4 regions of the Variovorax sp. LARHSF232 genome follow, and region 2 is predicted to be linked to each of the others. Evidence: predicted binding sites of a transcription regulator. Region 2 holds the regulator's gene; each other region holds the start of a gene.
What was found. Region 2 encodes sigma-54, which starts transcription at its own class of promoters, with help from an activator protein. Its sites were predicted from a motif close to TGGCANGNAANCTGCTTT; they were not measured.
Positions count from the first base shown of each region.

Region 1: a site for sigma-54 is predicted at 5,562-5,579, ahead of glnA (type I glutamate--ammonia ligase). Genes of this name have one in related genera too.
Region 3: a site for sigma-54 is predicted at 4,232-4,249, ahead of ACIPRI_RS00875 (CmpA/NrtA family ABC transporter substrate-binding protein). Genes of this name have one in related genera too.
Region 4: a site for sigma-54 is predicted at 3,681-3,698, ahead of ACIPRI_RS07195 (pilin). Genes of this name have one in related genera too.

Region 1 covers NZ_JBIXJS010000001.1:376,151-383,438, forward strand. The annotation lists gene xth (exodeoxyribonuclease III) at 1-192, shown strand, start outside; gene ACIPRI_RS01820 (hypothetical protein) at 206-718, shown strand; gene ntrC (nitrogen regulation protein NR(I)) at 729-2,282, opposite strand; gene glnL (nitrogen regulation protein NR(II)) at 2,297-3,373, opposite strand; gene ACIPRI_RS01835 (hypothetical protein) at 3,410-3,946, opposite strand; gene glnA (type I glutamate--ammonia ligase) at 4,101-5,516, opposite strand; gene ACIPRI_RS01845 (competence/damage-inducible protein A) at 5,664-6,482, opposite strand; gene ACIPRI_RS01850 (EI24 domain-containing protein) at 6,482-7,288, opposite strand, start outside.
Region 2 covers NZ_JBIXJS010000002.1:640,082-647,369, reverse strand. The annotation lists gene ACIPRI_RS08360 (THUMP domain-containing class I SAM-dependent RNA methyltransferase) at 1-124, opposite strand, end outside; gene ACIPRI_RS08355 (ATP-binding protein) at 319-2,118, shown strand; gene ACIPRI_RS08350 (pectate lyase) at 2,370-4,190, shown strand; gene ACIPRI_RS08345 (RNA polymerase factor sigma-54) at 4,210-5,799, opposite strand; gene lptB (LPS export ABC transporter ATP-binding protein) at 5,821-6,606, opposite strand; gene lptA (lipopolysaccharide transport periplasmic protein LptA) at 6,621-7,288, opposite strand, start outside.
Region 3 covers NZ_JBIXJS010000001.1:183,050-190,337, forward strand. The annotation lists gene ACIPRI_RS00850 (branched-chain amino acid ABC transporter substrate-binding protein) at 1-244, opposite strand, end outside; gene ACIPRI_RS00855 (Hsp20/alpha crystallin family protein) at 367-741, shown strand; gene ACIPRI_RS00860 (alpha/beta hydrolase-fold protein) at 1,001-1,732, shown strand; gene tsaD (tRNA (adenosine(37)-N6)-threonylcarbamoyltransferase complex transferase subunit TsaD) at 1,689-2,729, opposite strand; gene ACIPRI_RS00870 (nitrate- and nitrite sensing domain-containing protein) at 2,803-4,095, shown strand; gene ACIPRI_RS00875 (CmpA/NrtA family ABC transporter substrate-binding protein) at 4,435-5,703, shown strand; gene ntrB (nitrate ABC transporter permease) at 5,717-6,652, shown strand; gene ACIPRI_RS00885 (ABC transporter ATP-binding protein) at 6,649-7,288, shown strand, end outside.
Region 4 covers NZ_JBIXJS010000002.1:371,139-378,426, reverse strand. The annotation lists gene ACIPRI_RS07215 (FkbM family methyltransferase) at 1-120, shown strand, start outside; gene ACIPRI_RS07210 (aromatic ring-hydroxylating oxygenase subunit alpha) at 117-1,289, shown strand; gene ACIPRI_RS07205 (hypothetical protein) at 1,286-1,906, shown strand; partial or broken gene ACIPRI_RS07200 (IS3 family transposase) at 1,970-2,996, opposite strand; gene ACIPRI_RS07195 (pilin) at 3,094-3,609, opposite strand; gene ACIPRI_RS07190 (3',5'-cyclic-nucleotide phosphodiesterase) at 3,836-4,624, opposite strand; gene ACIPRI_RS07185 (CHASE2 domain-containing protein) at 4,662-6,920, opposite strand; gene ACIPRI_RS07180 (FHA domain-containing protein) at 6,933-7,288, opposite strand, start outside.

The DNA of each region.
Region 1 (7,288 bases), on a different contig from region 2:
GAGCAGCCCGAGAAGAGCTACACGTGGTGGGATTACCGCATGCTGGGCTACCAGAAGAACCGCGGCCTGCGCATCGACCACATCCTGGTGAGCCAGCCGCTGGCGCGCGAGGTCAAAGGCTGCGTCATCGATCGCGTGCCGCGCAAGTGGGAAAAGCCCAGCGACCATGCGCCGGTGATCCTCGAGCTTTGAGAGCGGGCGCAAAATGACTCGCACCATGCACAAGCACCCGCGTCTTCAGCTGGCCGCAATCACGCTGGCCTTCGCCCTTGCGGGCTGCGCCGAGATGAAGCTGCCGGGCACCGGCGCCGCGAAGCCCGATGCACCGGCGGACGAAGTGCCCGGCGCGCGCGCTGACACCACCATCAGCTTCCAGACGCCAGCCATCAAGGCCTACCGCAAGACCGGCGCGGGTCATATCTACAAGAAGTATCCCCAGCGCATCTACCCGACCAAGATTCCGCCGCTGGTCTACGCGGTGGTGGTGGTCGAGACGCACGTGGAAGCCGACGGGCGGGTCAAGAAGGTCAGCTTCAGCCGCACGCCCTCGCACGCGCCCGAGGTGCCGCCGATGATCGCGCAGCTGATCACCGACGCTTCGCCACTGCCTGCGCCACCGAGCGGCGTGGGCGCCCACACCTATGTCGAAACCTGGCTGTGGGACCGCGGCGGCAAGTTCCAGCTCGACACGCTGACCAAGGGCCAGCGCGGCCGGTAGATGGAAGCAGTTAGTCCGTCGCGTCGCGATCGAGGTGCAGCTCGGCGATCTTGCGCGTGATGGTGTTGCGGCCGATGCCCAACTTCTGCGCTGCTTCGATGCGGCGGCCCCGGGTGTTGGCCAGCGCGGTCAGGATCAGGCGCGATTCGAAGCGGCGCGTGAGGGCATCCCACACGTCATGACGGCCGGCCGCAAGCAGGGCTTGCGCCTCTTGCTCCAGCCCGCTCTCCCATGAGGCAGCCACTGAAGGCGCAGCACCGGCAGCCGCCGATGCGGGCGCGCCCGCGGAAAGGGCCGAACCGGGCAACTCCGCCGCCAGATCGTGCTCGGCGCTGCCAGCAGCGAAATGCCCTGCGCCAGCCTGCGCCGGCATCGGCGCCTCGCCAGCGCCGCTGCCCACCAGCACTTCCGGCGGCAGGTCCTTGGGCTCGATCAACTGGGCCGGCGCCATCACCGTGAGCCAGTGGCAGATGTTCTCCAGCTGCCGCACATTGCCGGGGAAGCCGAAGTTGGACAGCTGCGCCAGCGCCGCGTCGGAAATGCGCTTGGGATCCACGCCCAGCTGCTTGGCGCTTTGCTGCAGGAAGTGGCGCGTGAGCGATGGCACGTCTTCGCGCCGCTCGCGCAGCGCCGGCAGGCGCAGCCGGATCACGTTGAGGCGGTGGAACAGGTCTTCGCGAAAGCCGCCGACCTTGACGCGCTGCTCCAGATCCTGGTGGGTGGCGGCGATCACGCGCACATTCGCCTTCACGGCGTTGTGGCCGCCCACGCGATAGAAGTGCCCGTCGGACAGCACGCGCAGCAGGCGCGTCTGCAGGTCGAAAGGCATGTCGCCGATTTCATCGAGGAACAGCGTACCGCCCTCGGCTTGCTCGAAGCGGCCGCGCCGCATGGTCTGGGCTCCGGTGAAGGCGCCGCGCTCGTGGCCGAACAGCTCGCTCTCCAGCAGGTCCTTGGGGATCGCCGCCGTGTTGATGGCGACGAAGGGCCCATTGGTGCGCGGCGAATGCTTGTGCAGCGCGCGCGCCACCAGCTCCTTGCCGGACCCCGATTCGCCGGTGATCAGCACCGTGACATTGCTTTGCGACAGCCGGCCGATGGCGCGGAACACGTCCTGCATGGCGGGCGCCTGGCCCAGCATCTCGGGCGCGGCCACCATGCGTTCTTCGGCCACTTCTTCGCGCTGGCTTTCGTCGACCGCGCGGCGGATCAGCTCCACCGCGCGCGGCAAGTCGAAGGGCTTGGGCAGGTACTCGAAGGCGCCGCCCTGGAAGGCCGAGACCGCGCTGTCCAAGTCGGAGTAGGCGGTCATGATGATGACCGGCAAGCCCGGATGCTTCTGCTTGATCCTGTCCAAGAGCTCGAGGCCGGAGCCGCCGGGCATGCGGATGTCGCTCACCAGCACCTGCGGGCCCTGGCTTTCGTCGTCGGCGGCGGCATCGAGCGCGGCCAGCACTTCGCGCGTGTTGGTGAAGCTGCGCGTGGGCAGGTCTTCGCGCAGCAGCGCCTTCTCGAGTACGAAGCGGATCGATTGGTCGTCGTCAACTATCCAGATCGGCTTCATTTAGTTCCTTGTCGCTAGGGCAGCGGTATCAATATCTTGAAATCGGTTCGGCCCGGAACACTGTCGCACTCGATCACGCCGTGATGCTGTTGCACGAAGGTTTGCGCCAGCGTCAATCCCAAGCCGGTTCCACCTTCCCGCCCGGAAACGAGGGGAAGAAAGATCCGATCCTTGATCGCGTCCGGCACACCCGGTCCATTGTCGATGACATGCAATTCCAGTGCCAATCGATACCACTGCTTGTTGAAGATCACCTGGCGCGCCACTCGGGTCTTGAAGGTGATCTGGGCGTCGCCGGCGGCGCGCCGCTCGGCCAGCGCCTGCGCGGCGTTGTGGGTGATGTTGAGCGTGGCCTGGATCAGCTGCTCGCGGTCGCCCCGGAACTCGGGAATGGAAGGGTCGAAGTCGCGCTCGATATGCAGGTCGCGCGGGAACTCGGCCAGGATCACCGAGCGCACCCGCTCGCAGACTTCGTGGATGTTCACGTCGCCCACCACGTGGGGCTTGCGGTGCGGCGCCAGCAGCCGGTCGACCAGGGTTTGCAGCCGATCCGCCTCGTGGATGATGACCTGGGTGTATTCCACCAGGTCGCGCGTCTCCACTTCCATCTGCAAGAGCTGCGCGGCGCCGCGGATGCCGCCCAGCGGGTTCTTGATCTCGTGCGCCAGGTTGCGGATCAGCTCCTTGTTGGCCTTGGCCTGGTCCAGGAGGCGCTCTTCGCGGTCCTGGCGCACCTGCTGCTCCAGCGCCGACATCTCGACGATCAGCTCGCCCGGCCTGTCGGCCTGCGCCAGGGTGACCTGGACCGGCAGCATGTCGTGGTTGACGCGGCGCAGGAAGGCTTCGTAGCGCAGGGTGGCGAAATCGTTGGCGCGGGCGCCGTCGATGGCGGTACGCAGCACCTGCGGCTCGTTGAAGCAGGCGCCGAACTGCGAGCCTTCGAGCGTGCGGCGCGAGGTGCCAAGGGCATCTTCCAGCGCCGCATTGGCAAACAGCACCGAGCCGTCGCTCTTGACCACCGCGATCAGGGTCGCCAGCAGGTCGAAGGCCTGAAAGCGCTTGGCGGGCGCAGCGGGTTTGCCGAAAGCCATCTCAGGGCCTCGGCAGGCAGGAGAAGCGAGGCGTCATCAGTTGGTGGTGGGCCCGGGCGCGGCCGCGGCGGGCGGCGGCGCCAGGCGGCCGAGTTCGCGCCGGATGCCGGCGATGTCGCTCTCGTTGCGATCGATCTGGGCCTTCATCTCGGCGGTGCGGTCCAGATACTTCTGGTAGTTCTTGGCTTCCGAGCCCTGCTTCTCGGGCTGGCCGTTGTTGTATTCCTTCAAGAGCTCGGCCTGCTTGGATTCGGCCTTGCGCAGTTCGGATTCGAGCACCGCACGCGCATCGGTATCGCGGGCACGCTGGTCGGCGCTGTCCACGCGCGGGCTGCCGGCCGGCGAGCGGGCGCCACTGCTGCTACCACCGGCTGCCGCAACGTTGGGGCGCGACGTCTGCACCACCGTGACGTTGCCGCCTTCCATCACCTTGCAGCCGCGCTGCTGGGCGACGGTGGCGTTGTTCGTGTATTCGTTGCCGCAGCGCCAGACCTTCCCAGTCTGGGCGTAGGACTGCGTGGCAATGGCAGCCAACGAAACGGCCAACAGAAAGGTGTGATGACGAGTCTTCATGATCTTGACGGGGTGTCTGGCAATCGACGCATTTTGATGCAATTCGATATCCACGCCAGGGTCATGTCCCCACAAATGAAAAAGGACGGCACTTGGCCGTCCCTTGGCTGCGACACCAGAGGCCTCGAGCGCCAAGCGCACGAGGCCATCCGGCTTACAGGGAGTAGTACATGTCGAATTCGACGGGGTGCGGTGCCATGCGGAAGCGCGTCACTTCCTGCATCTTCAGGTCGATGTAGGCATCGATGAAGGCATCGGTGAACACACCGCCCTTGGTCAGGAAGGCACGGCCCTTGTCGAGGTACTCAAGTGCCTGGTCCAGGCTGTGGCAGACGGTGGGCACCAGCGCGTCTTCTTCCGGCGGCAGGTGGTACAGGTCCTTGGTGGCGGCTTCGCCCGGGTGGATCTTGTTCTCGATGCCGTCCAGACCGGCCATCAGCAGCGCCGAGAAGCACAGGTAGGGGTTGGCCAGCGGATCCGGGAAGCGCGCTTCGATGCGGCGGCCCTTGGGGTTGCTCACGAACGGGATGCGGATCGACGCCGAGCGGTTCTTGGCCGAGTAGGCCAGCTTCACCGGGGCTTCGAAGCCGGGCACCAGGCGCTTGTAGCTGTTGGTGCCGGGGTTGGTGATGGCGTTCAAGGCACGGGCGTGCTTGATGATGCCGCCGATGTAGTACAGCGCGGTGTCCGACAGGCCCGCATAGCCGTCGCCGGCGAACAGGTTCTTGCCGTCCTTCCAGATCGACTGGTGCACGTGCATGCCGGAGCCGTTGTCGCCCTGGATCGGCTTGGGCATGAAGGTGGCCGTCTTGCCGTAGGCGTGGCAGACGTTCCAGATCACGTACTTGAGCTTTTGCGTCCAGTCGGCACGCTCGACCAGGGTCGAGAACTTGGTGCCGATTTCGTTCTGGCCGGCGCCGGCCACTTCGTGGTGGAACACTTCGACCGGGATGCCCAGCGATTCGAGCACCAGCGAGATCTCGGCGCGGATGTCTTGCGTGCTGTCGACCGGGGGCACGGGGAAGTAGCCGCCCTTGACGGTGGGACGGTGGCCGGAGTTGCCCGACTCGTACTTCTTGCCCGTGTTCCAGGGGGCTTCGTCGACGTCGATCTCGACGAAGCTGCCCGACATGTCGGCCTTCCAGCGCACGTCGTCGAAGATGAAGAATTCGGGTTCCGGACCGAAGAAGGCGGTGTCGCCCAGGCCCGAAGCCTTCAGGTAGGCCTCGGCCTTCTTGGCGATGGAACGCGGATCGCGGTCGTACGGCTTGCCGTCGGCCGGCTCCAGCACGTCGCAGGTCAGGTTCAGCGTGGTTTCTTCGAAGAAGGGGTCGATGACGGCCGTATTCGGGTCGGGCATCAGCAGCATGTCGGAGGCTTCGATGCCCTTCCAGCCGGCGATCGAGGAACCGTCGAAGGCATGGCCGGCGCTGAACTTGTCCTCGTCGAAATGCGAGACCGGCACCGTGACGTGCTGCTCCTTGCCGCGGGTATCGGTGAAACGGAAGTCGACGAACTTGACCTCGTTTTCCTTGACGAGTTTGAGTACATCGGCGACGGTCTTAGCCATCAAATTCTCCTGGTTGGATGGGTTGTGAAGAAATCTGGTGCACAGGATGCAGGTTCTGTGCCATTGGGACGGCAGCCCGCACTGGGTGTTGCTGGCGCATGACGCACCATTGTGGTGCTGTTAAGCTCTTATTTGGTGCCTTAGCGACTAGCGCACCAATTCAGGACCAAGTCGCGCGTCAAACCCGTGCAGGCCGTCAAGCAGCAGAGTGTAGGCCGCTTCGATCTGCTCAGGATGGCCTTTGACGCCCAATTCGATGTGCCGGCCGAATTCCGGGTGGTCGACGCTGGGCAGGCTGAACACCTTGATGCCGGCGAATTGGCGTTCGATGGACTCCATCAATGGCGTCAGAGTGGCCTCCATCGTGCCGAAGACGATCACCGATTTTTCGATGATGCCGCCCGCTGCAAAAAGGTGCGCGTAGCGCTCGTCCAGGACCGACTCGATCATCGGCCAGGCCATCACCGGGAAGCCGGGCACGAAATGCACCTCGTTGACGCGAAAGCCGGGAATCTTGTTGTAGGGGTTGCGGATGATCTCGGCCCCCGCCGGAAACACGCCCATGTTCAGGCGGTGGATGTTGTCCGGCCGGTCGGGCTCGTAAGGGATGCCCTGCTCGCGCGCCGTGTCCTGCATGCGTTCGCGGATCAGCGCCTCGGCTTGGCGGTGCAGCGCCAAGGGCACACCCAGCGCCCTGGCGGCGCACTGGCGCGTGTGGTCGTCCGGGGTGGCGCCGATGCCGCCGGTGGACAAGACCACGTCGCCGGAGGCGAAGGCGCGCGTCAGCGCAGCGGTGATGCGCACCGGGTCGTCGCCCACGTACTCGGCCCAGCTGAGCGCCAGGCCGCGGGCGCCCAGCAGCTCGATCACCTTGGGCATGTGCTTGTCGATGCGCTTGCCCGACAGGATCTCATCGCCGATCACGATCAGGCCGAAGCGCACGTTGCTTTTCTTGTCGTTGTTCATCAAGGGGCTCCCCATTGGGCGCTGGCGGCCGGGTCGATTTCCACGGCTGGCAGGGCGCCGGACGGCGGCGCGGCAGCTGCGCGCGCCGCGCGCAGCTGGGCCAGGGCATCCAGGCAATAGTGGGCGAACCAGAGCGCCGAGAAGGCAAACACCAGCGTGTAGATCCAGATGGCCAGCGGCACCAGCACGAAGAAGGCGGCGGCAAACAACAGGCCCGAGGCCCACACCACGCTGGGCGCGGCGCCCAGCAAGCCGCACAGGATGCCGATGCCGAACAGCGGCCAGCGGTTGGCGCGCAGCACGGTGCGGCGCTCTTCGGCGTCGGCATGCTCGGCCAAGGCGTCGAAGCTCATCACCTGGTAGGTGAGCCAGCCCCAGATCACCGGCGGCAGCACCAGCACCAGCGGCGGCACCAGCCACAGCGGCACCGAGACGATCAGGGCCAGCAGCGCCAGCACGGTCATGCCCAGCGAGCGGAACACGCTGACGATGAAGGAAGCGCCCTTCTTCTCCTGCAAGGCCGGAAAGCGGCGCTGCGACACGAGCCGGGTCAGTGGCGGCGCCATCAGGCCCGAGACGATCAGGAGCGACAGCACCACGATCACCGGAGTGGCGGCGAACACCACCGCCAGCGGCGCCAGCACCGCCTTCACGTCGCTGGCACCGGCCCGCTCGATCCAGCCCCACAAGGTGGTGAGAATCGGCCAGGCATCCAGCGCCTCGCGCATCCAGGCCACCGCCGGGTCCCAATAGAAGTAGCCCAGACCGGCCGCCAGCGCCGCCATCAGCACGAGCGGCGCAATCGA
Region 2 (7,288 bases):
CGAACACGCCGCCGCGCGCGCTCATCAGGTCGTCGCCCACCAGTCCGGTGAGACGGTGCACTTCCTGCGCCAGCAGGTCTTCGACGCCGGCGGCGCAAGGCAGGAACAGTTGCAGCGAATTCATCGCCCCGATTGTCGCCGGCCAGGAAGGCGCCGGGACGCTGCAAGTTTTCCGGCTCCCTCGGGTGGGATGGACTCGGCTTGCCGAGGCACGGGGGCCTCGTCCTCAAGCAAATGTGGCTCTGCCACTTTGCTTGGTCCCCCGCGGGGGGCGGGCCGGGCTGGCCCGGCCCTGGGGGTCTATATAGTCGGCCCGCGATGAGCCTTTTGTTTTCATCCGCCGAGGCCGATCGCGCCGCCATCCAGACCGAACTGCTGCGCCTGAGCACGCAGCCCAGCGGCGCCGTGCTGGCCTTCCAGTTCCTGCTCGATTGCGGCGTGGCGGCCCTCTTCGCCTGGCAATACTCGCTGCTCATGGCGCTCCTGTGGCTGGCGCTGATCGCCCTGAGCACCGCCTGGCGCGCACTGGTCCCGCAGCAGCTGCCCGAACCGCTGCGCCCGGCCGAGCTGCCCGGCGAGCTGCGCCGCCACACCCTGCGCATCGCCGTGCACGAGGGCGCCCACGGGCTGGCCGGGGTGCTGCTATTCCATCCCGGCGATGCGGTGGCGCAGCTGCTGCTGGGCCTGGTGATGATGGGCATGACCTTGTCCTCGGCCTTCTCGGTGTCGTATGTGGCGCGGACCATGCAGCTGGCCATCACGATGCTGCTGCTGCCCGTCATCGTGATGAGCCTGGCTTTCGGCGCGCCGCCGGTGATGGGGCTGGCCGGCCTGGGCGCCGCGCTGCTGGTGATGATGTGGAAGCTGGTGGCGCAGCGCTCCTGCAAGCTGGAAGACTCCATCGGCCAGAGCCACAACGAGAGCGCGCTACGGGCCCAGGCCCTGGCCGGCTTGCAGACGGCCAAGCAGGCGCAGGCCGAGCGGCTGCGCTTCTTCTCGGCCGCCAACCATGACCTGCGCCAGCCGGTGATGGCCATCGGGCTGCAGGCCGAGGTGCTGCAGCAGCAGCTGCACGACGGTGCCAGCCCCGCCACGCTTCGGGCCACCCTGTCGGCATTGGCGCGGGCGCAGCAGGCGCTGGAGGGGCTGACCCAGCAGTTGCTGGAAATCGGCCGCATCGAAGCCGCCGCCGACCTGCTGACGCCAGGCCCGGTCGCGCTGGCCGCGCTGCTGGGCGAATTTGCCAGGCCGGCCGGGGCTGCGCACCGGGTGCGGGTGCGCTGCCCGGCCGATGCGCTGGCCTGGAGCGACCCGGTCGCCCTGCGCCGCATGATCGCCAATCTGGTGGACAACGCGCTCAAGTTCTCGCCGCCGCCGCACGGCCGCGTGCTGTTGGCCTGCCGCCAGCGCGGCGACCGGTGGCGCATCGAGGTGCGCGACAACGGCGTCGGCATCGCGCCGTGCGACCAGGAACGGGTGTTCGGCGACTTCGAGCAGATCGGCAACACCGCGCGCAATCTGCGGCACGGCCATGGCCTGGGCCTGGCCATCGTGCGGCGGCTGGCGCAGCGGCTGGACGCGCAGATCAGCCTGCGCTCCGCGCCGGGACGCGGCTCGGTCTTTGCCTTCGCGCTGCCGGCGGCCCCGCAGGGCGCGACCAGCACGCCAGCGGCGCGCGGGCCGCAGCAGGCGCCCGAGACGCCGGCCGCCGCGCTGCGGCCCGGCCTGTCGGTGCTGGTGGTGGAGGACAACGCCGTGGTGGCCGAAGGCCTGGTCGCCATCCTGCGCCACTGGGACGCCCGGCCGCGCATCTATGGCAGCGCCGACGAACTGATGGCGGACGGCGTCGACCTGCACGGCGTCGACCTGGCGTTGTGCGACATCCGCCTGCCGGGTCGCACCGACGGCGTGGCACTGGCCGAGCAGTTGCAGCGCCTGCGGCCGGAGCTGGCCATCGCCCTGGTTTCGGCCGACATCGACGAAGCCACCAGCGCCCTGGCGCGCGAGCGCGGCTGGCATGCCCTGCGCAAGCCGGTGCAGCCAGGCGCACTGCGCGCCGTGCTGGCAGCGGCCCAGGCCGAGCGCAGCCTCGCTCCGGTGGCCGCTGACGCTTCCTGAGTTGCCCGACGGGCTCGAAGCACCGTACCCCCGGGCATACCCGAATAGCGCACGCGATTCTCGGGCAACTAGATGTCAGTTGTCCTATGACTTATATGTTTTCAGATATCTTTACTGATGTAAACGTTATCCGCAGGGCCTTGAATACGCGGGCGGTTGGGCCTAGCATCCGCGACTCAGTTGTATGACGACTGATGACACCGCCGATTTGTTGGAGATCGTGCGGCACTTCAACCCACCCGAGGAAAACAATGAAACGCAGAGACTTCACCCTTTCCGTCCTGACGCCGCTCACCCTGGCGGCCTGCGGCGGAGGCTCGGACAGCGCCACCACGTCCGGCGGCTCGACGTCGGCCGCCGCGGCTGCCGCAGTGGCCGAAAAGCAGACGCCCCAGAAGACAGCCGCCAAGGCGTTGAAGGAGGCCGCGGTCTACATGGACGAAACGGTGTCCTACCGCGGCGGCTACGTCTGGTCCTATTCGCCCGACCTGACGCAGACCTTCGGCGAGATGGAAGCCAAGCGCACCATGTGCTGGATCCAGCCGCCCGGCACCCCCTCGGTGGGCCATGTGTACCTCGACGCCTACCACGCCACCGGCCAGGAGCGCTTCTACGAGGCGGCCGAGCGCACCGCGCTGGCCGTGGCCGCAGCCCAGCATCCGGCCGGCGGCTGGAACTACATCTTCGATTTCGCCGGCGAGGAATCGCTCAAGCACTGGTACGAGACCATCGGCGCCAACGGCTGGCGGCTGGAGGAATTCCAGCACTACTACGGCAATGCCACTTTCGACGACGCCGGCACCGCCGTGGCCTCGCAGTTCATGCTGCGGATGTACCTGGAGAAGAAGGACCCGCGCTTCCTGGCACCGTTGCAAAAGGCCATCGGATTCATCCTGGCCGCCCAGTTCGGGCCGGAGTTCGGCATTGCCGGCGGTGGCTGGCCGCAGCGCTTCCCGCATTTCGCCGGCTCGATCACGTCGATGCCGCTGCCCAACCCGCAGCAGCTGCCGGCGGGCGCGCGCGCCGGCATGGAAGACGGCGACTACACCCTGCACGTCACCTTCAACGACGACGTGATGGGCGAGAACATCAAGTTCCTCACCATGTGCATCGTCGCCCTGGGCGAGACGCGGCTGGTGGAGCCGATCACGCGCGCCATGGACTGCATGCGCCTGATGCAGAACCCCGGGCCGCAGGCCGGCTGGAGCCTGCAGCACTTGTCGCGCATCACGGGCGGGCGCAATGCCGGCGAGCCGGCCGGCGCGCGCAGCTACGAGCCGCGCTCGCTGGCCACGCACACGACGCAGACCAACATCCAGCAGCTGTTCAACTACTTCACCCTGACCGGTGATCGCAAGTACCTGCAGCGCATTCCCGAAGCCATCGCCTGGCTCAAGACGGTGCCGCTGCCGGCCAACGCGGTGCAGCTCAATCCGCTGCTGGCCGGCCGCACGCATCCCACCTTCGTGGAGCTGGGCAGCAACGAGCCGCTGTACGTGCATCGCTACGGCTCCAACATCCACAACGGCGCCTACTTCTACGACAAGGACATCACCAACACCGTGAGCCACTACTCGGCCGGCCGCGCCATCAACATCGCCAGCCTGGAGTCGAGGTACAACACGCTGGCGTCGATGAGCGACGCGGCGGTGGCGGAACTGGTGGCGCGCTCGCCGCTGCGCAGCACGCAGCCGCGCGAGCTGCCCAAGTACTTCTCGATCCGCGAGGTCGACTTCCCGGACCTGTTCCTGGGCGCCAAGATGACGACGCCGGTGGTGCCGCAATCGGAGGTCGACACCCTGATCGACGAGCTGGGCACCAAGCACTACTGGACCGCGCCCGTGCCCGAAATCGTGAATCCCTTCCGCGGCCCCGGACCGTCCACGCCCTACACCGGCACCGCCTACCGCAGCAAGCATGTCGGCGATGTCTACGACACCTCGCCCTACCCGGCCGACAACCCGCCCGAGATCGAGCCGTATGTGAAGCGGGAGAAGCCGCAGTTCATCGTCACGTCGGACTTCATTCGCCGCATGGGCCGGCTGATCTCGTTCATCGCGCCGGCGGCCTGACACCGCCCGGGCACGCCGGTCAAAGTGCCTTGCGCAAATTGGCCGGCGCGATGCGCAGCGCCTCGCGGTACTTGGCGACCGTGCGGCGCGCGCATTCGATACCCTGCTCCTTGAGCATGTCCGACAGTTGGCTGTCGGACAGCGGCTTCTTCAGGTCTTCCGAGCCGACGAACTGCTTGATCAGCGCGCGCACCGCGGTGCTGGAGGCATTGCCACCGGTCTCGGTGCCCAGCGCCGAGCCGAAAAAGTACTTGAGCTCCACCGTGCCGAAGGGCGTGGCCATGTACTTTGCGGTGGTCACGCGGCTGATGGTGGATTCGTGCAGGCCCAGCTCGTCGGCGATCTCGCGCAGCACCAGCGGGCGCATGGCCAGTTCGCCGTGCACGAAAAAGCTCTTCTGGCGCTCGACGATGGCATTGGACACGCGAAGGATGGTGTCGAAGCGCTGCTGGATGTTCTTGATGAACCAGCGCGCCTCCTGCAGCCGCTGGCTCAGCGCCTGGCTGCCCTCGCCCTTGTGGGCCTTGAGCGCACCGGCGTAGATGTCGTGCACGCGCAGGCGCGGCATCACGTCAGGGTTGAGCTGCACCCGGAACTTGACGTTGGTGCCGCTGCCCAGGCGGGTAACGATCACGTCGGGCACCACCACGTTGCGCTCCACGTTGACAAAACGCCGGCCCGGCTTAGGCTCCAGCCGCGCGATGAGCTGCATGGCGGCGCGTACCTTGTCTTCGCTCGAGCGCGTGAGCGTGGCCAGGCGCTTGAAGTCGCGCCGCGCCAGCAGGGTGAGCGGTTGCTTGCAGACGGCCAGGGCGGTCTTGCGCACCTCGGCATGCGGCTCGTCCTCGTGCTCGCTGGCCAGGCCGCGCAGCTGGATCGCCAGGCATTCGCCCAGGTCGCGCGCGCCGACGCCCGCCGGCTCCAGGCTCTGCAGCAGGCCCAGCGCCATCTGGAAGCGGTGCACCAGGTCGTCGAACTGGTCGTTGTCGTCGCCGGCCAGGCCCGAGGCCAGGGCGGGCAGCGAGTCTTCCAGGTAGCCGTCCTCGTTGAGCGACTCGATCAGGAAGCGCAGTGCGGCGCGGTCAACTTCGGACAGCCGCAGGCTCAGCGCCTGCCGGTGCAAAAAGTCTTGCAGCGATTCCTGGCTGCGCGCCAGCTCGGTGGCGTCGGCGGCCTCGTCGTTGCCCAGGTTGTTGTTGCGCGCCGGGGCGTCGCTGCCCCATTCGCTGTCGTCCGGCGCCATGTCGACGCTGCCGTCGCCTTCCCAGTCGGGCTCGGCATCGGCGATGTCGGCGGGCGCGTCGGCGGCCGTGACTTCGGCGTCTTGCGCCGCAATGGTGCTGACGCCGTCCTGGCCGTTCATCAGCGCCAGGCCCGCCGCCTCCTCGTCGCGCACGTCGCGCGCGGCCGTCGCATCCTCGGCCGCGAGGCCGAATTCCTCGCGCGGCGCTTCCTCGGCGCTGCGCTCGAGAAAGGGGTTCTCGTCGAGCATCTGCTCGACTTCCTGCGACAGCTCGAGCGTGGACAACTGCAGCAGCCGTATCGACTGCTGCAATTGCGGAGTGAGCGCGAGATGCTGCGATACGCGCAGCGACAGGCCTTGCTTCATGGACGTGTTCGCGCAGCCTTCTTACATGCGGAAGTGTTCGCCGAGGTACACCCTGCGCACGTCGGCGTTTTCGACGATTTCCGTGGGCGTTCCCTGTGCCAGCACATGCCCGTCGCTGATGATGTAGGCGTGGTCGCAGATGCCCAGCGTCTCGCGCACGTTGTGGTCGGTGATGAGCACGCCGATGCCGCGCTCCTTCAGGAAACTGATGATGCGCTGGATCTCGATCACGGCGATCGGGTCGATGCCGGCGAAGGGCTCGTCCAGCAGGATGAAGCGCGGCTGCGTGGCCAGTGCGCGGGCGATCTCCACGCGCCGCCGCTCGCCGCCCGACAAGGCCAGCGCGGGTGAGTCGCGCAGGTGGTCGACGCGCAGGTCGGTCAAGAGCTCTTCCAGCCGCTCTTCCATGCGCGCCTTGGACAGCGGCTGCAGCACGCCGCGCTCGTCCGGCTCGCGCTGCAGCTCGAGCACGGCGCGCACGTTGTCGGCCACGTTGAGCTTGCGAAAGATCGAGGCCTCTTGCGGCAGGTAGCTCAGGCCCATGCGCGCGCGGCGGTGGATCGGCATGTGCTCGATGGCTTCGCCGTCGATGCTGATCAGGCCGTCGTCGGCGCGCACCAGCCCGACGATCATGTAGAAGGAGGTGGTCTTGCCGGCGCCGTTGGGGCCCAGCAGGCCCACCACCTCGCCTTTTTGCACGTCCAGCGAGACGTCCTTCACCACCGTGCGGCTGCCGTAGTTCTTCTTGAGGCCGCGCGCCTGCAGCCTGCTGGCGCCGTTGCGGCCGTCGCTCGAGGACGCTTCCATGCCTGCGCGATCGATCACTTGCTGCCTCCGCCACCCAGCGTGGTGCTGGGACGCAGGCCCTTGCCGGGCGCAGGCGCAGGCGCCTGCTTGCCGCCCGCCGGCGCGCCCGCCTCGGCCCGCGGCGCCAGCACGGCGCGCACCCGGCCGCCGTCGGCATTGCTGCCGCCAGGCGCCTGCGGCGCGCCGTTCACGCTGAAGGTGTCGTTGCTCTGGTCGTAGACGATCAGCGCGCCGGTGGTTTCGTCGTTCACCTTGGCGCCGACCAGGCGGCGCATCACCGCACGCCGCACGAACTTCACGTTGTCGGCACGGCTGTCGTATTCGATGACTTCGGATTCGCCTTCGATCCACTCGTCGCTGCCGGGCTCGCCGTCGCGCTTTTGCTTGAAGTAGGCCAGCTTGCCGGGCGCCGCCGTGACCACGCCGTACTGGTAGCCCTCCGGGTCCTGCCGCACGTCGATGCGGGCGCCGCGAATGACGATGGTGCCCTTGGTCACCACCACGTTGCCGTTGAACACGCTTTCCTGTTTCAGGTCGTCATAGCGCATCGCATCGGCTTCGATGTTCATCGGCTTGTTGCGGTCAGCCTTTTCGGCCTGCGCCGGGCCGGCACCGGCCAGCGCCAGCACGCAAAAAAGAACGGCGCCGCCAAGCCGGTGAAGGACGTTGGCAGAGAAAGGGA
Region 3 (7,288 bases), on a different contig from region 2:
GCGCGCCGCCAGGCAGCTTCACGCCGCCGCGCTGGTTGACCCGCTCCACCGCCCACAGCAGGTTGCGATACACGGCCTCGCCGGTGTTGGCGAAGGGGCCGCTCATGCTCTCGATCAATGCCAGGCGTATAGGGCTGCCGGCGGGCTGCGTCTGGGCGTGCAGCGGCGCCGCGAGGGCGGCGGCACATAGCGTCGCCAGGCCCAATTTCAAGGCCTTGCGGCGAACAAAAAGTCTTGGATTCATCGACTTGAAACGCCTGCCACCGCTACCAGTTTGGTTGCAGGCGGCACTCATGGTTGGAAGGCCGCGCAGTGTAAGGGACACACCTTTGTCCCCATGTGCTAATCACCCCCAAGGAGTTCCTGATGTTCTTCGCACCCACCGTTCGCACCCGCAGCTACTCGCCGCGCGCCTTCGACCACCGCCTCGAGCGCTTCTTCGACGACGCCCTCGCCTTCGCGCCGCAACGCTCCTTCCAACTGGAGCAGGACGAGAAGAGCTGGACCCTGTCGCTGGACGTTCCGGGCCTGTCGCGCGAAGACCTGACGATCGGCATCGAAGGCGCCGTGGTGCGCGTCGACAGCAAGGCCGACGCCAAGCGCCAGTACAAGGCAGCTTATGAACTGCCGCTGGAAATCGACGCGACCGCCAGCGAAGCCAAACTGGAAAATGGCGTGCTGACGCTCAAGCTGGCCAAGAAACTGCCGGAAAGCAAGGTTGCCCAATTGGCCATCAACTGATCGGCCTCAATGCCCCTCGCACAGAGGGAAAAACATGAAAGCCCGCCAATGGCGGGCTTTTCGTTGTTGCGCAAAAGCACCAAATGCAACCTTTAGTTGCCATTCCTTTTTGTGACGCATTCACAATAATGCCGTCTGGTGTAGCGTCTATGCCAAATTTCCGCGCCTTTGAGAGCTTTTCTGTGAAGTATTCACATATGTAGGCGCATCGCCGTGGCGATCACCCTTGACGCGAAGGAAACCAATGGATACGCAGCTCATGCCCGCGAGTACGAAGTCACGATCGGAAACGCTCATGGTCTTCCTGCCGGGTGCCTTTCTGCATCCGGACGAGTTCGAGCGCGAAGGCTTCGTGAACGCAGTGCGCGAGCGCGACTTGGCGGCTGATGTGCTGCTGGTGCACGCCGATGTCTCCTATTACTACGACCAGACCTTCATCGAGCGGCTGGATTCGGATGTCTTGCGGCCGCAACGGGCGCGCGGCTACAGCGCCATCTGGCTGGTGGGGATTTCCATCGGCGGCTTTGGCGCCCTGATCCACGAGCTGGCGCGCCCGGGCGGTGTCGATGGCATCGTCGCGCTGGCGCCCTACCTGGGCCGTCGCCCATTGGGCGCGGAAATTCACAAGGCCGGCGGCCTGCGCGCCTGGAAGGCCCCTGACGGCCCCCTGCCCGACCAGGAAATGGACCGCAAGCTGTGGCCCTGGCTGCAGCAATACGCCGATTCAAGGAAGGCGCAAAAGCACCTGCCGCCGCTCTATCTTGGCTTTGGCCTGGCCGACCGTTTCGCTTCCAACCACAAGCTGCTGGCCGAGGCCCTGCCCTCGGACCACGTCTTCACCACCGAGGGCGGTCATGACTGGCCGCAGTGGTCCAGGCTATGGAAGAAGATGCTGGACGTGCTGCCGCTGCCCGCCGTGAGCCATCAGCCCAGGCCAAGGCCCAGGATCAGGCCTGCGCAGGCAATGCATCCAATGGCCATCGCGGCTTGACGTCGAAGGCATAGCGTGCCGCGGGCTGTTCCAGCCCGGCCTGGATGCGCATGGCAGCCGCCATCGCGATCATGGCGCCGTTGTCGGTACACAGGTGCAATTCGGGGTAGTGAACGCGCACGCCGCGCTTGGCGCAGGCGGCATTCAGCTGCTCGCGCAGACGCTGGTTGGCGCCCACGCCACCGGCCACCACCAGGCGATTGAGTCCGGTCTGGTCCAGCGCCGCCAGCGATTTTTTCAGGAGCACTTCGACGATCGCCGCCTGGGTCGAGGCCGCCAGGTCGCGCTTGCGCGCCTCCAACTCATCGCCCACCTTGCGCACCTGCGTCAGCACGGCCGTCTTCAATCCGGCAAAGGAAAAGTCGAGATCGCCGCTGTGCAGCAGGGGACGAGGCAGCTTGAAGGCCGACTCGTCGCCGCCCTCCGCCAGCTTGGCCAGCCACGGCCCGCCGGGATAGGGCAGGCCCATCAGCTTGGCGCTCTTGTCGAAGGCTTCGCCGGCAGCATCGTCGATGGTTTCGCCCAGCACCTTGTAGTGCCCCACGGCGTCGACCTCCATCAGCTGGGTGTGGCCACCCGAGACCAGCAGCGCGACAAAGGGGAATTCCGGCGGGTCGGCGCTCAGGAAGGGCGACAGCAGGTGTCCTTCCAGGTGGTGCACGCCAAGCACCGGCTTGTCGAGCGCAGCGCCCAGGGCGCAAGCCACGCCGGCGCCCACCAGCAGCGCGCCGGCCAGGCCGGGGCCCCGCGTGTAGGCGACGACGTCGACATCGCCGATGGCGTAGCCCGCTTCGGCGAGCACCGTCTGGGTCAGCGGCAGCACGCGCCGGATATGGTCGCGGCTGGCCAGCTCCGGCACCACGCCGCCATAGGCCTGGTGCATGGCAATCTGGCTGTGCAGCGCATGCGCGGCCAGGCGCGGCACCGCGCTGCCTTGCAGCTCAACCAGCGCCACGCCGGTTTCATCGCACGAGGATTCGATTCCCAGAACAAACATGCAAGGAGTGTAGGCGGCACACCAGATTGGGGCATGAATGTTGCTCGATGTCCTCAGATCCCCACCCCCAAGCATGAGCACCGGCCTCAATTTCCTCGTTGCCGCCCTGCGTTGCGAAATCGACGCGCAGGGCGAGTTGGCGCGCACCAGCGAGCTGGTGGCGGCCATCGGCCGGCTGGTCCATGCGCTGCAGCGCGAGCGGGGCCTGTCCAACGGCCTCTTGGCTTCGCGCGGCCAGCGCTTTGGCGAGCGGCGCGAAGCGCAGATCCACGCGTGCCTGGCTTGCGAGCAGGCGGTGCGCGCCGGGTTCGACGCGTTGGCTGCCGAGCGCACCCGTCGCACCGTCAACGGCGCCCGCCTGTTCAGCCGCATCGCCTGGGTTCTACCCGGGCTGGACGCCTTGCCGGCCCTGCGCCAGCGCGTCGGCGCCCTCCAGATCGATACGGCCCATGCCACCGCGGCCTTCGTGAAGCTGATCGCCGGGCTGCTGGCCGTGGTCTTCGAGGCCGCCGACGGCGCCACCGACCCGGAGATCTCGCGCCGCCTGGTGGCGATGTTCAACTTCATGCAGGGCAAGGAATTCGCCGGCCAGGAGCGCGCCTGCGGCGCCGCCGCCTTCGCAGCTGGCCGCAGCGAGCCGGCGCGCCAGCAGCAGTGGCTGCAGCTGATCGCCTCGCAGGAGGCTTGCTTTCACACCTTCGTCGAATTCGCCAGCCCGTCGCTGGTCGAGCACTGGCGAACCAGCCAGGCCCCCGTCGAACTGGTGGAGCTGGAACGCCTGCGCCGGCTGGCCTGCGGCGCGCCCGCCGGGGCGGCGCTGGACGCCGAACTCAGCCCGATCTGGTTCGACTGCTGCACCCGCCGGATCGACGCCATGCAGGACATCGAGGCGCTGCTTGCCGCCGAGCTGCGCGCGCTGTCGCAAGAGCGCACGGCGCAGGCCCTGGCCGAACTGCAGGCGCACGAGCAGCTGCTGGCCCGCTGGGCGCAGCAGGGCCCGCCGGACACGGCTGATTTCTTCTTTGGCGATGCGCGCGGCGCGGATCCCGCGGCGCCGCCGCCCGCCGAGAGCGCCGCCACGCCCTACGGCCGCCAGCTGGAGCGCTCCATCCTGCAGCTGGTGCAAGAGCAGTCGCAGCGCCTGCAGGCCATGAACGACGAGCTGGAGACGGTGCGCGCCGCGCTGAACGAGCGCAAGGTGGTCGAGCGTGCCAAGGGCCTCTTGATGGCGCACCGGCGCCTCTCCGAGGACGAGGCGCACAAGATGCTGCGCCAGACCGCCATGAACCAGAAGCGCCGGCTGGTGGAAGTGGCCGAGTCGGTGCTGGCGATGGCGGAATTCCTGCCCAAGGATGCAGCGTCCTGAGCGCTGCCCGACCCGTATTGGTGCACTGCACAAGAAACGCGGTGCGGCCGGCTGGCTGAGCCAACTGCCTTTGGGCGTTGCCGCGCCGCGCCTTTCCCGCTCCTTTTTCGATAGCAGATGAATGATCGGGTCCCGCTGGCACGGCCCTTGCGTTCACCTGGCGCAAAGGCCAACGGCGGTCTTTCTTGAAAAAAGCAGGGGACATCCACGATGGGTGCCCGCCTGCAGCAACGGACAAAGGCGTCCCCATCCCGCAAGGGCTCGTTTTTCCACGAGCGTGCCCTGCGTGCGATGCGGACGCCTTTTTTGTTTTTCTCTTTACCAGTTGGAGTTCGCCCCATGATCGATCCGCAGCGCAAGCAGCCGCCAACGAACAAGCCCGGCCTCAGCCGCCGACGCGTCTTGCAGGGCGCCGCCATCGGCGCGCTCGGCATCGACCCCGCGCTGCGCGCCGCGGTCTGGGCCCAGGGCTCCGACAAGCCCGAGAAGGAAGAAGTCAAGATCGGCTTCATTCCGCTCACCGATTGCGCCAGCGTCGTCATGGCCTCGGTGCTGGGCATCGACAAGAAGTACGGCGTGAAGATCGTGCCCAGCAAGGAAGCCAGCTGGGCCGGCGTGCGCGACAAGCTGATCAACGGCGAACTGGACTTCGCCCACGTGCTCTACGGCCTGGTCTATGGCGTGCACTTGGGGCTAGGCGGCCCCAAGAAGGACATGGCCGTGTTGATGACCCTCAACAACAACGGCCAGGCCATCACCTTGTCGAAGAAGCTGGCCGACAAGGGCGCGGTGGACGGCGCCTCGCTGGCCAAGCTGATGGCCAGCCAGAAGGCCGAATACACCTTCGCCCAGACCTTCCCGACCGGCACGCACGCCATGTGGCTGTATTACTGGCTGGCGGCCAACGGCATCAACCCGATGAAGGATGCCAAGGTCATCACCGTGCCGCCGCCGCAGATGGTGGCCAACATGCGGGTGGGCAACATGGACGGCTACTGCGTGGGCGAGCCCTGGGGCCAGCGCGCCATCATGGACGGCATCGGCATCACCGCCGTGACCACGCAAGACATCTGGAAGGATCACCCGGAAAAGGTGCTGGGCACCACGGGCGACTTCGTCAAGAAGTACCCCAACACCGCGCGCGCCGTGACGGCCGCGATCATCGAAGCCGGCAAGTGGATCGACGCGGGCTTGCAGAACAAGAACAAGATGGCCGAGACGATTGCCGACAAGAGCTACGTCAACACCAGCGTCGACGCCATCAACCAGCGCATCCTGGGCCGCTACACCAACGGCCTGGGCAGGAACTGGGACGACCCCAATCACATGAAGTTCTACAACGACGGGGCGGTGACCTTCCCCTACCTGTCGGACGGCATGTGGTTCCTGACGCAGCACAAGCGCTGGGGCCTCCTGAAGGAGCATCCCGACTACCTCAAGGTGGCCACCGAGATCAACAAGCTCGACATCTACAAGCAGGCGGCGGCCGCCACCAAGACGCCGGTTCCCAAGGACGCGATGCGCAGCAGCAAGCTGTTCGACGGCGTGGTGTGGGACGGCAAGGATCCGAAGAAGTACGCCGATTCATTCAAGGTCAATGTCGCCTGACAAGGAGCCCATCATGGTCAGTGCCGTCTTTCACTCCCCGCTCGAGGCCGCGCGCGCGGTGCCCGTTCCCTCATCCGCCGCATCCAAACTGCCAGCCGCCGCGCCGGCGCCGGCCCGAGCTGTCGTGCCCCCGTTCTCCGAGCCGCCCGCCGCGCGTGTCCCGCGCGACTGGAGCTGGCTATGGATGCGCGTGCTGCCGCCGCTGCTGGGCCTGGGCCTTCTGGTGCTGGTGTGGGAGCTCGTGGCGCTGCGCAGCACCAGCGGCTTTCCCTCGCCGCTGGAAACCTGGAAGCAGGCGCTGGAGGTGTTCAGCGACCCGTTCTACAGCAAGGGGCCGAACGACCAGGGCGTGGGCTGGAACGTGCTGTCTTCGCTGCAGCGCGTGGCGCTGGGCTTCGGCCTGGCGGCGGCGGTCGGCATTCCGGCCGGCTTTGCCATCGGGCGCTTCGAATTTCTGGCGCGCATGTTCAATCCGCTGATCAGCCTGCTTCGGCCGGTGTCGCCACTGGCGTGGCTGCCCATCGGCCTCCTGGTCTTCAAGGGCGCCAATCCGGCGGCCATCTGGACCATCTTCATCTGCTCGATCTGGCCCATGGTCATCAACACCGCGGTGGGCGTGCAGCGCGTGCCGCAGGACTACATGAACGTGGCCAAGGTGCTTCAGCTGTCCGAATGGAAGGTGCTCACCCGGATCCTCTTTCCCGCCGTGCTGCCCTACATGCTGACCGGCGTCCGCTTGGCGGTGGGCACCGCCTGGCTGGTGATCGTCGCGGCCGAGATGCTGACCGGCGGCGTGGGCATCGGCTTCTGGGTCTGGGACGAGTGGAACAACCTCAACGTCAAGAACATCATCATCGCGATCTTCGTGATCGGCATCGTGGGCCTGGTGCTGGAGTTCGCGCTGATCCGCATCGCCACCGCATTCACCTTTGAGGAGGTCAAGGCATGAACAACGATGACAAGTACATCGAGATCCGCGGCGTCGAACAGCGCTTCAAGACCGCCAAGGGCAGCTTCCTGGCGCTGCAGGCCATCGACCTGGACGTGGCCAAGGGCGAGTTCGTCACCCTGATCGGCCACTCGGGCTGCGGCAAGTCGACTTTGCTCAACCTGATCGCCGGGCTCGCCGCACCAAGCCAGGGCACCCTCTTGTGCGCCAACCGCGAGATCCGCGGCCCCGGGCCGGAGCGCGCCGTGGTGTTCCAGAACCATTCGCTCTTGCCCTGGCTCACCTGCTTCGAGAACGTCTACCTGGCGGTGGAGCGGGTATTCGGTGCCACGGAAAACAAGGCCCAGCTCAGGGCGCGCACCGATGCGGCGCTGGCGCTGGTCGGCCTCACGGCCGCCGCTCAGAAGCGCCCGGGCGAAATCTCCGGCGGCATGAAGCAGCGCGTGGGCATCGCCCGCGCCCTGTCGATGGAACCGAAGGTGCTGCTGATGGACGAGCCCTTCGGTGCGCTGGACGCCCTCACCCGCGCCAAGCTGCAGGACGAACTGCTGGCCATCGTCGTCAACACCCGCAGCACTGTGGTGATGGTGACCCACGACGTGGATGAGGCGGTGCTGCTGTCCGACAAGATCGTAA
Region 4 (7,288 bases), 270 kb from region 2:
GATGATCTGCTCGACATCGTTCGCCTGATTCGCGATATCGAACCACGCTACCGCCTGCGCCTGCGGCATCACTCCTACTACTACTACGACACCATCGTCTACGCCGACATCCCATCATGATTGAACCGGCATTGCCACCGGCCTGCTACACGGACGACAAGTGGTTTGAACTTGAGCAACACAGGATCTTCGGACGGCTTTGGCTGTTCGCTGGGCTGACACAACAGCTGGCAACCGAGAACAGTTTTGTCGCCCGTGAGTTGGGCGGGGTGCCGGTGCTCGTGCAAAACCTGGGCGGCGAGTTACGCGCCTTTCGCAATAGCTGCGCGCACCGGGGCATGCCACTTCAGGTCGCACCCTGTGGGACCCGCCGCTTGATCTGTCCTTACCACGGCTGGGCCTACAACGACGACGGCAGTCTGCGCGGCGTCCCCAATGCCAAGATCTACAACATGTGCGATGCGACGAAGGAGAGTATTCGTCTGCAGTCCTACGCGCTCACCACCGTGGGCAACTTCGTCTTCGTAAACCTTTCGCCGAACCCTTTGCCGATTGCGGAGCAGTTCTCGGAGGATCTTCTACGAATCTTGCGAGAGGTGTCGCCATACTTTGCGCCAGACGTGTCGTACACCCACTTCGCTTGCAACTACGACTGGAAGCTGAACTTCGAGAATGTCTTGGACTGGAATCACGCCCAGTTTGTGCACTCGCAGACCCTGGCGCCCTTGTTGCAAATCGAAAGCAGCGGAACGTTCAGCGCAGTCGAATCGAATCAATCGAAGCTCTTTCTTGAAGGTTCGCCGCTGGCCGACATCGTCTTTTCAGGAGACGCGCCGCTTGCCGGCAAGGTCGCGCTCAAAGACGTAAGCCGCATTGGGCGCTCTTCCATGCCCTATTCGGCGCGCTGGTTCTCGTCGTTGTTCGAGGAACCTTGCGATCGCGGCGCTTTCTTTGCCTGCAACATCTTCCCCAACGTGAACTTTGGCTCCATTCATGGAGAGAGCTTCTATTTGCAGCAATACGTTCCGACAGCCGCCGGGCGTATCGACTATCACTCTTGGGTGTTCACCACCAAATTGAAGGCGCGCGTTCCGCCTCAGCCGCATCTTCTATGGGGCATTCACCACGCCGAGAAGCGGGTCATTGACGAAGACGCGGTACTGTTGACTGCGTTGCAAAAGTCGCTGCAGGCAGCCGATTCGATCGGGCTGATGGGCGACCACGAGGCCACCTTGCATGCGATGGGGCGCTGGTACATGCAGGAGCTGAGCGAGGAGGGTGCAGCATGAAGGCTCTGCTGGTCGCTGGACCCGACAGCACCTTGCGCGACGTATTCGCCCTCGCGCGCCAGGCGTATTCAGAACGCACCGTGGCCATGCTCGCGATTCCTTCCAGCGACTATTACCGGTTCGACCTAAGCGGCTTGGCGCAGTATCCGGCGGAACAATGGGACATTTGCATTGCCGTCAACGAGTTCTATATCAATGACGTGCGGCGGGCCTTGCACGGGCATGTGTCAGGTCTAGGCTACCGCGGAACCTCCGTGGTATCGCCTCACGCACATATCGATGCGAGCGTGACAGTCGGCGAAAACGTGATCATTCATCCGGGTTGCGTGGTCGGAGCGGGAACATTCATCGGCCACCATACCGTACTGCGACCCAACGTCGTAGTCGCAGAGGATGTATCGGTAGGCTGTTACGTGACGCTGGAGGCCAATGTGTCGGTGCGCGAGCAGTCGACCATTGGGGACTTCACGACGATCTGTGCGAATAGCAGCTTGGCGAGAACGACGCGGATCGGAACCCATTGCTATCTCAATCTCTCGCAGCAATTTTCGGGCGTGATTGCCGACAGCACGTTCTATTCCCCGTCCTTTCAGAATCCCATTCGAATTCTTGGGTGATGGATCCGTCTGATTTGCGACTATGAGAGCCCACGCCGAGGGTATTTCTTGGGTGTGCGCTTGTCACCAGGATGCCAGCAGCGTGACCCGTCCTGCAATGGGACCCATAACCGGCTTGATCAAGCCGGTCAGAGACGCCCGATGAACCTCATCGGGCGTTTTCAACTTTAGGGATTGGTGCGGTCTTTCCCGGTTGTAGATTTGCACGGCCTGCTGAACCATGCGGCTGGCCTGGCTCAGGTCGGCCGGTCGATGTAGCAGGAACTCCATCTTCAAGATCCGGTTGACCGCTCGGCCAGCGCGTTCTGGTAGCAGTCGTAGCCGTCTGTCATCGAGATGCCGTGACGCTGGTGGATCTGCTGATAGTGTTCGAGCAGTACTGGATACCCCCTGTCGGAGTGGTGCACCAGCGCCTGGTGTGTCTGGCGGCTTTTGAGCGCCACTTTCAGCGCCCGGCTGACCTTCTCTGTGCGCGGGCTGTCGTGAACGTGATGGCCCACGATCTTGCGTGACCAAGCATCCGTCACTAGGCTGGGGTAGACGACCCCCCGATCGGTCGGCAGGTACGTGATGTCGTCCACCCACACCTGCTCGCTGCCCGTAGGTCGCACTTGGTTGGGACCTTCCTTGAGCAGGTAGGCTTGGCGGCTGACGCGCCAATGGTGGCAAGCCCTCGACACGCTCAGCCCCCGGGACGAGCCCTTGCGAGAGGACTTGACTTGCTCAAAGGCTTTTTTTGCGACGCGTACCCTATCCTTCTTCAGGACATCAAGCGCGGCCCGGAACAGCCGGGCCTTCTCGTTGGCCTCCTGAAGTAGCACTTCAAGGACCTTGATCTTCTGCTCTGGGGCAGCGGCGCAACGGGCGCGCACGAGGGTTTCTTGATCGGAACTGGCCTGAGCAGCAGAGATGATGCCGAACCCAACTCTGGCGGCCAATCGCAGCCACGCCAGCACCGTCGAGCGGCCTGGATGCCGTAGCGCTCCTGGGCTTGCTTGCAAGTCTGCTCGCTCTTTTCTATCTGCTCAACCACCGAGAGCTTAAAAGCTAGCGTGTAGTCGCGCTGTGTGCGTTTGACGCCTGAATCCATTGACTTGCCTTTTGAGGAAAAAGGTGTCAACCCAGGTCAGGACGGGTCATGAAGCAAAAAAAGCCGCCCGGAGGCGGCTTTCATTTGAGTACCGAGTTTAGCTACGGCATTCAGCCGGAACGTACTTGGCTTGAATGGTGCCCTTGGTGCCCGGCTTCGATGACGCCACCGAGTTGCAGTTCCACGAAATGGAACCGGCGGTAGGAATCGTCGAGCCGGTGGCGGTGGCGGCGGTGCCAACGAGGCCCGTGGCGCTGGTGGTGCCGCCGTCGCGCGGGGACAAGATCAGAGTGGCGCTATTGTCGATCGCAGGGACGTACGTGATCGTAATTTCGCCATTGAGGTCGTTAATCGCGACGCCGGCGACGTTCTTGGTCGCGCCCGGGGCAGTCCAGCCGGACGAGAAAACGGCGCCATTTGCGGCATTCTCGGCGACGGCAGTCTTGGCAGAACCAGCCATGGCCAAGCCTTCCGATACCTTCGCGCGCACCGTGTAATCCTGATACGCCGGCAGCGCCACAGCAGCCAAGATACCAATGATCGCCACAACGATCATCAGTTCGATAAGGGTGAAACCCTTCTGCACATTGCGTGCAATGGAACGACGGTTCATTTACTTACTCCAGAGGTTGGTTCAGTTCAGTTTTCAAGCTAAGCCCGGGAACCCCCGGAGCCGGACTTGTAACCGCACCATTTGTGCCAACCTGGGCGCCAGAACCTTTAGGCCTCATCCAACAGGACTTTGTTCACGTTCCGGTTACAGTCCGTGACAAATTCTGTTGCAACTGCGCCGACAACACTGACAATTTTGTCACTCGCCAGCACGGAATGTCGCTTCGTCAGAGGACCAGGACGTCGTCGGCCTCAAGCCAGCGGATGTCGTGCTGGGCGATGCCGTCGCTGCTGCCGATCTGGCTCATGATCTCGGCCGTCTCGGCTGGCTTGGTGTGGGTGATGTAGATGGGGTAGTGCTTGTCGGCACCGATGCAGGCCAGCTCTTCGATCAAGGTGGCAGGCGACAGGTGGCGGCTGCGTTCGGCCAGGGCCTGCTCGCGGTTGCTGAAGGCGGTCTCGATGACCAGGGCGCCCACGTCGAGCTGGTTCACCCGGTTCCAGAAGTGCTGGTTGCGCTCGGTGTCGCCGCTGAAGACCCATTGGCGCCCGCCCTGGGCGCAGCTCACGGCATAGCCGCAGGCAGGCACGGTATGAAAGGCCGGCAGCACTTCGACGTTCTTGGCGTTCTGGGTGCCCAGGCGCAGGGTCTGGCCAATGGCGATTTCATGGAAGACGACGAAGGGCGCGTCGCGGCTCGGAATGTTGGAAAAGTCGGGCCAGATGATGTTGTTGAAGATGTGGGTGCGCAGCGCGGCAATGGTCTCTGGCAGCGCGTGCACGCGCAGCGGCCGGGTGCGGCGGCTGGCCACGGCGTCCAGCATCAAGGGCAAAGCGGTGATGTGGTCCAGGTGCGAATGGGTCAACACCACATCGTCGATCTCGATCATCTCGCGCAAGGTCAGATCGCCCACGCCGGTGCCGGCGTCGACCAGAAGGTCGCGATCGATCAAGAACGAGGTCGTCCGGCAATCCTTGGCAATGGCGCCAGAGCACCCCAACACACGCACCTGCATTTGGCAGCGCCCTTTTTATATGAGTTGCTTGAGAGTACTACTTGGATGCGAACCGGGTTGCGCCATCCCACTCGGGATCGAAGGGGCACAAGGACATTGAGGCTAATCGTTCGGCATACCGGCGGTAAAGGACTTTTTTGGCATCTTGCGCAATGAGCGAATCCAGCAGGGGCTGGGCCTTCGCCGGCTGCTGGGCCCGGTAGGCCGCCAGCACTTGTGCCCAGTCGCCCAGTGCCCTGGCTTCCTGCGGGTTCAGCTCGGCGTGCAGGCCCACGGGCGTGTGGATGGTGACGGCTTGTTGCCGGCCCCGCACCCGCACCAGGTCGAGTTCCTGCCAGGCGTAGGCCGATGCCGCCATGGCGGTCGATTCGCTGGCCACGATCGCCACGCCGTAGGCGCCGCCCAGGCCTTCCAGCCGGGCCGCCAGGTTGACCGCGTCGCCGATCACCGTGTAGCTGCGGCGCACGGCCGATCCCATGTCGCCGACGCTCATCAGGCCGGTGTTGAGGCCGATGCCAACGCTCACTTCAGGGCGGCCGGCGACGCGGTTGGCGGCGCTGAGTTCTTCCACGGCTTGCGCCATTTCCACGGCGGCGCGTACCGCGAAGGTGGCATGCAGCGGGTTGTCCACCGGCGCGCCCCAGAAGGCCATGACGCAATCGCCCATGTACTTGTCCACCGTGCCGCCGTGCCGGCTGATGATTTCGGTGAGCCGGCTGAACATGTCGTTGACGAAGGCCTGCAGCTCGACCGGCGGCAGGATCTCCGACAAGCGGGTGAAGCCGCGCATGTCGCAGAAAAGCACTGTGAGCTGCTTGCTTTCGGCGCGCATGCTGTAGCGCTCGGGCTCCTCCTGCATCTGCTCCACCAGCTGCGGCGGCACGTAGGTGCCGAACAGGTTGGCCAGCCCGCGGCGTTGGCGCGCCTCGACAAAGTAGCCCCAGCCCATGTTGAGCGAGAAGGCCGCGATCATCATGAAGATGGCGGACGCCAGCGGCAGCACCAGGCTGTGGGCCATGAAGAGCCAGGTGTTGAGCCCGATGACGGCAGCCGCAACCGCCAGAAAGAGCAGCGTGGCGCGGGTCACCGACAGCAAGGGCAGGCCAATGGCCAGCACCAGTCCGGCCGCGATCAGCACCGAGACCTCGTAGCCCAGCGAATAGTCGGGCAGGGTGAAGAAGCGCCGGTCCAGCAGCGCCGAGATGACATTGGCGTGCACCTCCACTCCCGGAAAAGTGGCACTCACCGGTGTCGCACGCAGATCCTGCAGCCCGGGTGCAGTGGTGCCGACCAGCACGATCTTGTCCTTGAGCTCTTCCGGCGGCAGCCCGCCATAGAGAACGTCAAGTGCCGAGAGGTACTGGAAAGTGCCGCCCTGCGCTCCCCCCCGGCCGAGATAGGGAACGAGCAGGCTGGCACGCGCCGTGAGCGGCACCTGCAGCGCGTTCGGCCCCTGCCCCAGCCGCAGGACTTCTGCCGCATGCCCGGAGCCGTCCGGCGCTAGCAAGGGCGTCACGCCGGACAGCCCGGCTGCCAGGCGGAACACCGCCAATCCCAGCGATTCGTAGTAGCCGGGCGAAGCCGCACCAGCCGAGTAGTAGGCCAGCAGCGGGGCGGCGCGCAGCACGCCATCGCTGCGCGCGCTGATGGCCGCGTTGATGAAACCGGCGGTGCTCGCCGCCTTGGCCAGCGCCGCGATGTTGCTGCCGAAGCCGTTCCACTGGGTTGCGTAGATGCCGCCAGCCGAAAGCGCTGTCGGCGGCAGCACCGGTGGCGGCAGCACGCCCTTGGCCAGCGGCGACTGGCCCTGCGTCAGGTAAAAGCCCAAGGCGACGCGGTGCCCCTGCATCGCACGGGCAAAGCTGCCGTCGTTGTCCAGGGAGGGCGCGAGCTTGTCCAGCTCAGCGTTCAAGGACGCGTTGCCGCGCAGCGGGCCTTGTGCGAGCTCTCGCAACTTCACCAGGCCCGAACTGCGGTCTTCCTCGGCGAAAACCATGTCGAAGCCGAGGACCGCCGCCTTCTGCCGCTCCATGAGCTCGGTGGTCAGGCGCGCCAGTTTGTCCCGCCCCCAAGGCCACTGGCCCACGGCCTGCAAGCTCTCGTCATCGATGTCGACGATGACGATGCGCGGGTCGAAGCGCTCCGGCATGGTCAGGCGCAGGCGCCAGTCGTAGATGTTGAAGTCCAGCCCGTCGGTCGCCGGCCGGCGCTCGACGACGATGGCGTGCCACACCAGCAACGCCACCGGCAGCAGCGTGATGAGGATGCGCGGCCAGCGTCTCAGCAAGGCCGCCATGCTGCCTTTGGCTCAGCCGTAGACGAACTGCATCCGCGTTCCGCCCAGCTCCAGCGTGTCGCCGTCTTGCAGGGCAACGGCCTCGGCGCCCAGCGGCTCGCCGTTGAGCAGGGTGCCGCCGTCGATCGGCGCGACCACATAGCCTTGCAATCGCCGGGTGACTGCGGCGACAGCCACGCCCGGCTTGCCGATGGTGGTGACCACCTTCTGCAGCGAAACTTCGCGCCCGATACCGGCGCCGGACAGCACCCGCAGCACGGCAGCGCCACTGGCTCCGGCCAGCGGCATCTGCGCGGTGGGTGCGACCGAAAGCGGCACGTTGCCCGAGGGCGTGGTCTGTGGCTCGCCGGCGTAGGAAGAATCCACCG